Linked DNA regions of Actinoallomurus bryophytorum. The protein of the gene in region 1 interacts with the protein of each later gene in a pairwise test. Links are inferred from orthologs where the notes say so. Each region holds a gene or a part of one and is shown on either strand. Other genes may lie near its edges.

Region 1 (5,579 bases):
GCAGCCGTGCCTGGGTGGTCTTGCCCGCGCCCTCGCCGCCCTCCAGGGCGATGAAGACGCCGTGCTCGCGGGTGGATTCCTCCAGTGTGTAGTGCTCGCCGCGCAGGGCGGCCACGAAGTCGCGGATCAGCGGGATGCCCCGGCGGTCGTCCATGTGCCGATATGCAACCAGACCGACGATCACTGCGACCACCGCGGCGATCAGCAGGACGGCGTTGGGGCCGTCGAAGCGGTAGATGTTCTTGCCGGGAAGGTGGAGCCGGTGGTTGCCGACCACACCCGCGATGAAGGGCACCGAGGCGACCACGAGCAGCAGCACCACGCGGACGAGCGACTGCAGGAACGCCCACGTGCGGCCGCGTACGCTGTCCTCCACCTCCAGGCCGATCAGCGTGTAGCCGATCACCCAGGCGATGCCCGCTCCCGCGCCGCACAGCGCGGTCAGCAGCGCGACGATCACCAGGTTGGGGATGATGCCGATGAGCGCCAGCGCGACGCCCGCGCCGATGATGCCGAGCCCGAACAGCCGGCGGCGGCTGAACTCCTGAAGGATGCGCGGCGCGAGGAACATGCCGGCGGCCATGCCGACGAACACCATCCCGAACACCACGCCGTACGCCGCGTCGCCGCCGCCGAGCTGCTTGACGTAGACCTTGGCGATGCCGATCACCGCGCCGCCGGCGGCGAACGCGCCGAGGATGCCGATGGTCAGGCCGCGTACGAGGGGCGTCGAGCCGACGAACTTCCAGCCCGCCACGATCTGCTTGAGGATCGAGGGCACCGAGACCTTGCCGCGCTGCTTCGGGATCTCCCGGAGCGAGAAGATCGTCGCGGCGGAGACGAGGAACGTCACGGCGTTGATGTACAGCGCGAGGTTGGCCTGCTGCTGCGGCTGGGAGAACAGCACCTTGGAGATCAGCGCCAGCACTGAGAACGTCGCCGCCGCGACCGGCGCGGACCCGTACGTCGAGGTCAGGCTGATCTGGTTGGCACGTTCGAGCTGGTCCTTGGGGACGAGGTTCGGGACGGTGGCCTCTTTGGCCGGGATCCAGAACAGCGTCACGACCTCGATCAGGAACGTCGCGATGTACAGCCAGTCGAGCCGCCCGACCAGCGGGATCGACAGGAAGAGCGCGAACCTCATGATGTCCGCGACGACCATCGTGATGCGACGGTCGAAGCGGTCCGCGACGGCGCCCGCGAGCGGGCCGAAGATCAGGGCCGGCAGCAGCTTGGCGACGAGCACGCCGCCGATGGCGTAATTCTCCGCCGATCCCTTGGTCAGGGAACCGGCCAGCGCGGTGAGCGCGAGAATGCTCAGCCAATCGCCGAAACTGGACAGGGAGAGGGCGATCCACAGCCGCCGGAACGGCTTGATCGAAAGCACGCCGGCGGGGCTGCCCGTTCTGGTCATTGTGTCAGAGTATCGACACAGAGACCTGTCAGGAGCGGGACTTGGCCGGTCGCCGTCTCGTCGTCTTCTTACCGCCACCTGCGGCGACCTTTTCGCGACGCTCGGCGAGCAATTCGGCCGCTCGCTCGATCGTGATCGACTCGACTTCGTCACCCTTACGAAGGCTGGCGTTGGTCTCGCCGTCAGTCACATAAGGGCCGAAACGCCCCTCCTTGACCACGACATTCTCGCCGGACGCCGGGTCCTTGCCCAGCTCGCGCAGTGGCGGAGCCGCGGCGGCCCGCCCGCGTCCGCGCTGCTTGGGCTGGGCGAAGATCTCCTTGGCCTGCTCGATCGTCACCGTGAACAGCTGTTCTTCGCTCTCCAGCGAGCGGCTGTCGGTGCCCTTCTTGAGGTACGGGCCGAAGCGGCCGTTCTGCGCGGTGACGGGCTCCTTGTCGATGTCGCCGAGCACGCGCGGCAGTGACAGGAGCTTCAGCGCGTCCTCGAGCGTGACGGTGTCGAGCGTCATGGACTTGAGCAACGAACCGGTGCGCGGCTTGGCGGACTTGGGCGCGTTCTCGTCCAGGATCTCGGTGACGTACGGGCCGAACCGGCCGGTCTTGGCAACGATGAGACGTCCGGACTCGGGGTCGGGGCCCAGCTCGCGGTCGCCGCTCGGCTGCGCGAACAGCTCCTCGGCCTTCTCGATGGTCATCTCGTCCGGCGCGATGTCCTCGGGGATGTTGACCCGCTCGCCGTCGCGGTCGAGGTAGGGCCCGTAGCGCCCCACCCGGATCACGATGTCGCTGCCGGCGATCGGGAACGAGCTGACCTCCTTGGCGTCGATGTCGCCGAGGTCGGAGACCAGCTCCTTGAGCCCCTCGTCACCGTTCACGCCGAAGTAGAAGGCCTGGAGCCAGCGCACGCGCTCGGCCTCGCCACGGGCGATCTCGTCGAGGATGTCCTCCATGTGCGCGGTGAAGTCGTAGTCGACCAGGTGGCCGAAGTGCTTCTCCAGGAGGTTGACCACGGCGAACGCCAGGAACGAGGGCACCAGCGCGGTGCCCTTCTTGAAGACGTAGCCGCGGTCGAGGATGGTGCCGAGGATGGTCGCGTACGTCGACGGGCGGCCGATCTCGCGGTCTTCCAGCTCCTTGACCAGGGTCGCCTCGGTGTAGCGCGCGGGCGGCCGGGTCGAGTGCCCCTCGGGGGCCAGTTCGGTCGCGGTGAGCGGGTCGGCCTCCTCCAGCGTGGGCAGCCGGCGCTCCTGGTCGTCCAGGTCGGACGCCGGGTCGTCGGAGCCCTCGACGTAGGCCTTGAGGAAGCCGTAGAACGTGATGGTCTTGCCGGAGGCGCCGAACTCGGCGGTCTCTCCGGCGGTCGACTGACCCGTCACGCGGACCGAGACCGACTGGCCGGCGGCGTCCTTCATCTGGCTGGCGACGGTGCGCTTCCAGATCAGCTCGTACAGCCGGAACTGGTCGCCCTTCAGACCGGTCTCACCCGGCGTACGGAACGTGTCGCCGGAAGGACGGATCGCCTCGTGCGCCTCCTGGGCGTTCTTGACCTTGCTCTTGTAGACGCGCGGCTTGTCCGGGATGTAGTCGGCGCCGTACAGCGTCTGCGCCTGGCTGCGGGCCGCGTTGATGGCGGTCTCGGACAGCTGGATGCTGTCGGTACGCATGTAGGTGATGAAGCCGTTCTCGTACAGCTTCTGCGCGACCTGCATCGTGTACTTGGCGGAGTAGCCCAGCTTGCGGCTGGCCTCCTGCTGCAGCGTCGTCGTACGGAACGGGGCGTACGGGCTGCGCTTGTAGGGCTTGCGCTCGATCGACTTGACCGCGTACGGCCGGTCGCGCAGGCGGTCGGCGAGGCCGCGTGCGGCGTCCTCGTCGAGATGGAGGATCTCGGCCGACCTGATCTGCCCCTGGGCGGAGAAGTCACGGCCCTGGGCGACGCGCTTGCCGTCGAGTGCCACGAGCGTGGCCTCGAAGTCGGATGGCTTCTCGGTCTTGCCGGTGTCGAAGGTGGCGGAAAGGTCCCAGTAGCTCGCCGGGACGAAGGCGATGCGCTCACGCTCACGCTCGACGACCAGGCGGGTGGCGACACTCTGCACACGGCCCGCCGAGAGCTTCGGCATGACCTTCTTCCACAGCACCGGGCTGATCTCGTAGCCGTACAGCCGGTCGAGGATGCGGCGGGTCTCCTGGGCATCGACGAGCTTGATGTTCAGCTCGCGCGGGCTCTGCGCGGCGGCGCGGATGGCGTCCCTGGTGATCTCATGGAACACCATGCGGTGCACCGGCACCTTGGGCTTCAGGACCTCCTGCAGGTGCCAGGCGATCGCCTCGCCCTCGCGGTCCTCATCAGTGGCGAGCAGGAGCTCGTCGGCATCCTGCAGCAGTTTTTTGAGCTTGGCGACCTGCTGCTTCTTGTCCGCGTTGACGACATAAAGCGGCTCGAAGTCATGATCGACGTTGACTCCGAGTCGGGCCCAGGCCTCACCCTTGAACTTGGGCGGGATATCGGCCGCTCTCTCCGGAAGATCGCGGATATGGCCGATACTGGACTCCACGACGTATCCGCTGCCGAGATAGCCCGCGATGGTCTTGGCCTTCGCGGGTGACTCGACGATCACCAGCCGGATGCCGTCTGGCTTCTTTGTGCCGTTGTTGTCGGGCACGATGCCTGAACCTCGCAAGTCTCGACTCGGATGGGAGTCGCTCTGGGTGCCGTCTTGCACCCGGTCAACGTTGACAGACAGTAGACCGGTTCTGCCGTAAGAGGATCCGTGCCCCCCGTTAGGACCCTAGACGGAGCAGAATAAGGGCAATGCTTGAGTACTCCTACCTAGTACTGCGTCTGCCGCGTGGCACCACACGGGATGCCGCCAGGCAAATCCTGGTCGAGCACGCCGAGCGTGGTGGGTGGGAGCTCGTCCGCGTCCGGGTCTACCCGGACGGCAGACGCCGAATCCAACTACGCCGAAAGGTGATTCGCGCGAAGCGTACCTTCTGACCGGCAGCCACCCCTTGTCTCCTACGAAGCTACATCAATGTGCCGAACGCGCGACCCGAGGCGATCCGGGAGCAGTCGTCCCTTTAATAGGGCTTTGCCTGCCCCGGGCCGTGGCTCCGGGGCAGGCAAGGCGTTACCGCTTCACCCTGCGAGGCCAGGCCCCGCAAGGCTTTTCGCTAGCGGCGACCGGTGATCCGGCGCGCCACCGAGATCGTTCCGGCCGAGGCCGCGAACAGGCCACCGAGCACGAGCGCGAGAAGTGCCCCGCTCTGCGAACTCGTCGACGACTCGGCCGCGGCGATCTTGACCGGAGGCAGCTCCTTCGGCGGGCCGCCGACCGACGGGACGTGCAGTCCGCCGGTGAGGTTCTGCACGGGCGAGGACTGCGGCGTCATCGACCGGCCGAACAGGTCGAGCGACTTGCCCGGGAGCCCGAGGTTCGCCGGACGGACCGGCAGCTTCGGGAGCGCGGGCGTGGCGCCCATCGCCACCGGCATGGCGCCGGCGCCGAGCGAGTCGGGGTCGACCGGAAGTTGCGGCAGGCCGCTCATCCGGGCGCTCGACGGGGTGATGCAGTCGTCCCCGTTGTAGCCGTTGTAGCCGCCATCGGCGCCGCAGCTGCCGAGGGACCGTCCGAGAACGGCGGCGGCGTTGCCGCAGACGTCCACGGGCGCGTAGATCGGCGCGTGCACCTGGTTGCCGCCGCCGATGCTGTGCCGGCCGGACGTACGGCCGTGGAAGCCGCCGTAGTAGCCGCCGGCGCCCGGGACGACGCCCGCGCCACCGGCGCAGCCCGCGACGGCGTCGCCGAGGACGGCCGCGGTGTTGCCGCAGACGTCGATGGGCGCGTTGACCGGCGCGTGCAGCTGGTTGCCGCCCAGGATGCTGTGGTGGCCGGACGTACGACCGTGGAAGCCGCTGCCGCCGAAGCCGGCGACCGACGCTCCCCCGTGGCAGCCGGCGAGCGCGTGGCCGCCGATGGCGTTGCCGCAGACGTTCACGGGGGTGTTGACCGGCGCGTCCAGCTGGTTGCCGCCGCCGATGCTGTGCCGGCCGGACGTACGGCCGTGGAAGCCGCCTCCGGGGAGGCCCGCGGCCGTGGCGCCGCCTCGGCAGCCGGCGAGCGCGGCGCCGAGCACCGCGGCGCTGTTGCCGCAGACGTTGA
Region 2 (4,211 bases), on another replicon or contig:
CCGATCGATCCCCGGCCGCGAGGACGCGCCCGTCATCGGTGAGACCGACCGTGTGAAGGTAACCGGCGGCGACGGCGGTGACGTCACGCCACGTGCCGACCGCGCACTGCCCGCGGCGATCGTTGCCCACCGCGACGGCGGTCCCGTCGGCTCTGAGGCCCACCGAATGCCAGTCGCCACAGGCCAGCGCGACGACCTCACGCCACCGGCTCACATCGCATGCCCCCTCGCGGAGCCGTCCCGCGGCCAGCACGGTGCCGTCACCCACCAGCCCCAAGGTGCGGCGCCAGCCCGCGGCGACACGGATCACGCCGCGCCAGCCCGCGACGTCGCACTGCCCGTCACCGTTCCAGCCCGTCGCCGTCACGGTGCCGTCCGCGCGGAGGCCGACGCTGTGGGACCGCCCGGTGTTCGACGCCGTATGCACGTTGCCCGCCGCCACGGCGACCACGTGGGCCCACTCCCCGACCCGGCACTCGCCGGATGTTCCCGTGCCGGCGGCGACCACGGTGCCGTCGGCACACAGCCCCAGCGAGTGCCGTCGTCCGGCGGCGATGACAGCACTGATCATGTGCACAGCATTCCGGATCGCAGGGGCCTTCGCGGATCCAGCGCGCTCAGCCGGCGGCGGCGCCGAACCACCGGGGCAGCCGGCCCAAAAGCTCCTGCTGGTCCTCACCGACCCACGCCACGTGGCCGTCCGGCCGCAGCAGCGCCGCGGGCACCTCCAGTTCCTCACCGCCGTCGACGACGTGGTCGACCCGGTCCGCCCAGCCCGCCACCGAGAGCCGGCCGGTCTGGTCGAGCAGCAGCCCGCGGCCGGCACGCATCAGCCCGTAGAGGTGGCCCCGCTTCAGCTCCACGTCCCGCAGCCGCCGGCCGAGCAGTTCGTGACCCTCGCCGAAGTCGTAGCGGATCCCGATCGCGGTGATCTTCTCGGTCAGGTACCGGTTCACGTCCTCGAAGGCGATCAGTTCCGACACCAGCCGGCGTACGGCCTGGGGACCCGGCTCGGTGGACAGCAACTGCATCTGCGCGAGGGTGTTGTCCAGTACCGCGGCGGCCACCGGGTGCCGTTCGGTGTGGTAGCTGTCCAGCAGCCCCTCCGGCGCCCAGCCGGCGACCTCGGCGGCCAGTTTCCAGCCGAGGTTGAACGCGTCCTGGATGCCGAGGTTGAGGCCCTGCCCGCCGGTCGGCGGATGGATGTGCGCCGCGTCTCCGGCCAGCAGCACCCGGCCGGTACGGTAGCGCTCGGCCAGCCGGGTCGCGTCGCCGAACCGCGAGAGCCAGCGCGGGGAGCGCACACCGAGGTCGGTGCCCGCCACGGCCCGCAGCTGCCGCTTGAACTCCTCGAAGGTCGGGGGGACCGCGCGGTCCTCGGACACCCCCGCGGCGGGCACGATGACGCGGTACACCCCCTCCCCGAGCGGCATGGCGCCGAACCGCAGCTGGGTCTTGCGTACCTCCTCGTTGACGGCGATGACCGTCTGCGGATCCTCGGTCACCTCCATCTCGCCCAGCAGCGTCTCGACCCTGGTGGGCTCGCCGGGGAAACCGACACCGAGAAGCCTGCGCACCGTGCTGCGGCCGCCGTCGCAGCCGACGAGGTAACGCGAACGCAGCCGCGAGCCGTCGGCCAGCTCGACGGTCACCCCGTCCTCGTCCTGGCTCAGCCCGGCCAGTTCGCAGCCGCGCCGGATCTCGGCGCCGACCTCGATGGCGTGCTCGGTCAGCAGCCGGTCGGTGGTGGGCTGCGGGATACCGAGGGTGTACGGGTGGGCGGTGTCCAGCCGGTCCGGCGACGGCTTGGGGATACCGGCGAAGAAACTCCCGACCGGGTACCTCCGGCTCACCGCGAGGAACCGCTCCAGCAGACCGCGCTGGTCCATCACCTCGACGCTGCGCACGTGCAGTCCGAGCGAGCGTACGTAGATGGTCGGCTCCGCCTCTTTCTCCAGCACGACCACGCGCACACCGTGCAGTCGCAACTCGGCGGCCAGCATCACGCCGGTCGGTCCGCCACCGGCAACGATCACGTCAATCATGAAACCCCCACCCACTCGACGAGGAGGCGATTCTGCGGCACCACCCGGGTCTTGCCGCAAGCCCCCCGGTGCGCTATATCTTGAAAATGGAGGGGGGTTGAGCAGCCTCCCTTTCCCTCCGCCGTCCGCTCTGGACGAGCGACCTCCTCGCGCGAAACGCCATCCGGTGGCGAGTTCGGTGCGCCCCACCTACGAGCCCCTCAGCCGGGACGCGCGCACCGCATGGTCCTCACCGGCGGCTCCGGGCCGACACGGCCGCCCGCTTCCCACCGGCCTGGCACGCGTTCACCGCCGCGTACCTGGCCACCGCGCAGAACGCCAGCCGCCAGTCGATCGCGCAGAACCTGGCGGCTACCGGCGGTCCGCCGGCACCTCCACGTGCCCGGCCTGACCGCGGCGGGTCCGCGCCCGCCCGCCGCCGGCCGCGGCCACCCACGCGTCGAACGCCTCCAGCTCACCGGCGGGGACCACGACGTCGATCTCGGCCGAGCCGCCGTACCGTGCGCCGGCCAGGGTGTACGGCGAGGCGTGCAGGTCACGGGTGAGACGTCCCGCGTGCGCGTGGTCGCTGATCACGGTGACGGTGACCACCGGCCGTCGTTCGACCACTCCTACCAGGTCGACCGTCTCGGCGACCGCCTGCCCGTACGCGCGGACCAGGCCGCCCGCGCCGAGCTTGATCCCGCCGAAGTAGCGGCTCACCACCGCGACCGTACCGGTCAGCTCGCGGCGCCCCAGGACCTCCAGCATCGGCCGCCCGGCCGTACCGCCGGGTTCCCCGTCGTCGTTGCTGCGGGTAATGTCTCCGTGCTCACCGAGAACGTAGGCGGTGCAGTGGTGGGACGCGTCGTGCAGGCTCCTGCGGCGTCCGGCGATGAACTCCTGCGCCTGCGGCTCGGTCGTGACGCGGGCGAGCGCGCAGACGAACCGGGACCGGCGGATCTCGAGCTCGTGCACGCCGGACTGCTTGATCGCGTGCATGTCGCGTCCACCGTACGCGCGTGGCCGAGACCGACCGAACCTGGGGGCGACGGGGCGATGCCGGACAAGGCGCGGCGGCGTTTCGTGCTGGACACCAGGCCGCTGCGGGACTCGGCGGACTTCCGGCGGCTCTGGACCCGGGTCATCGCTGTCGATCATCGGCGGCCAGATGACCGGGTTCGCGGTGACGCTGCAGGTCTACCGGATGACCCACTCGTCGGCCGCGGTCGGCGCGGTCGGGCTCGCCACCGGCGCCCCGCTGATCATCCTGGGCCTGTTCGGGGGTTCGGTCGCCGACGCGGTCGACCGGCGGCTGCTCGTCCTGATCACCAACTGGGGCTCGATCGTGGTGTCGGCGCTGCTGGCCGCGCAGGCGTTCCTCGGGCTGGGCCTGCTGTGGCCGCTGTACGTCCTGGTCGCCGTGCAGGCGCTGCTGGGCGGGATCGGAGCGCCGGCGCGCCGTACGTTCGTGCCCCGGCTGCTCGCGGCGGACCAGGTCGCGGCCGGGGTGGCGCTGAACCAGCTGAACTTCCAGCTCGGGATGATGGCCGGCCCGGCCCTGGCCGGCGTCGTGACCGCCGCCGGCGGCCTGCGGCTGTGCTACCTGGCGGACGTGGTGAGCTTCGCCGGCACCCTGTACGCGCTGAGCCGGCTGCCCCCGATGCCACCACAGGACGGCGCCACCCGGCCCGGTGTCACGGCCGTCGTCGAGGGACTGCGGTTCATCCGCCACCGGCCGGTGCTGGCCGGGGTGTTCCTCGCCGACCTGGACGCAATGGTCCTGGGCATGCCGTTCGCGCTGTTCCCCGCCCTGAACGAGGCGCACTTCGGCGGCACGGCCCAGACCCTCGGGCTGCTCACCGCGGCGCCGGCCATCGGGGGGCTGCTCGGCTCCACGCTGTCCGGCCCGGCCGGCCAGGCGTCACGCCCCGGCCGTACGCTGCTCGCCGCCGTCATGGTGTGGGGCCTGGCCATCGCCGGGTTCGGCCTGGCCCACACGCTGTGGCTGGGCCTGGTCCTGCTCGTCCTGGCCGGCGCGGCCGACACCACCAGTGTGATCATCCGCTCGACGATCGTGCAGGTCGCCACGCCGGACCGGTTCCGCGGGCGGGTCACCGGCGTCGACTTCGTCATCGGCGCCGGTGGCCCGCAGCTCGGCAACTTCCGCGCGGGCGCCGTCGCGTC

The links. The genes of interacting proteins can lie anywhere in the genome.
Region 2: the proteins of topA (region 1) and FB559_RS42820 interact in binary tests that used the Escherichia coli proteins (3 or more experiments, as listed by UniProt). The link is inferred for Actinoallomurus bryophytorum from one-to-one orthologs.

The regions. Positions count from the first base shown.
Region 1 is NZ_VFOZ01000001.1:2,661,306-2,666,884, forward strand. What follows is about bases 1,243-4,400. They hold topA (type I DNA topoisomerase), read right to left. Parts: upstream 4,080-4,400; coding sequence 1,443-4,079; downstream 1,243-1,442. Other genes in these bases: tmk (dTMP kinase), read right to left, coding at 1,243-1,414; FB559_RS44565 (DUF5703 family protein), read left to right, coding at 4,229-4,400. In the rest of the region: more of tmk, read right to left, coding at 1-1,242; more of FB559_RS44565, read left to right, coding at 4,401-4,414; FB559_RS45470 (chaplin), read right to left, coding at 4,591-5,579. UniProt on the Escherichia coli protein: Releases the supercoiling and torsional tension of DNA, which is introduced during the DNA replication and transcription, by transiently cleaving and rejoining one strand of the DNA duplex.
Region 2 is NZ_VFOZ01000003.1:312,626-316,836, reverse strand. Bases 1,212-4,211 are described here. They hold FB559_RS42820 (IMPACT family protein), read right to left. Parts: upstream 3,027-4,211; coding sequence 2,397-3,026; downstream 1,212-2,396. Other genes in these bases: FB559_RS42815 (MFS transporter), read left to right, coding at 2,920-4,211; rox (rifampin monooxygenase), read right to left, coding at 1,212-2,045. Also shown: FB559_RS42830 (RCC1 domain-containing protein), read right to left, coding at 1-571; more of rox, read right to left, coding at 618-1,211.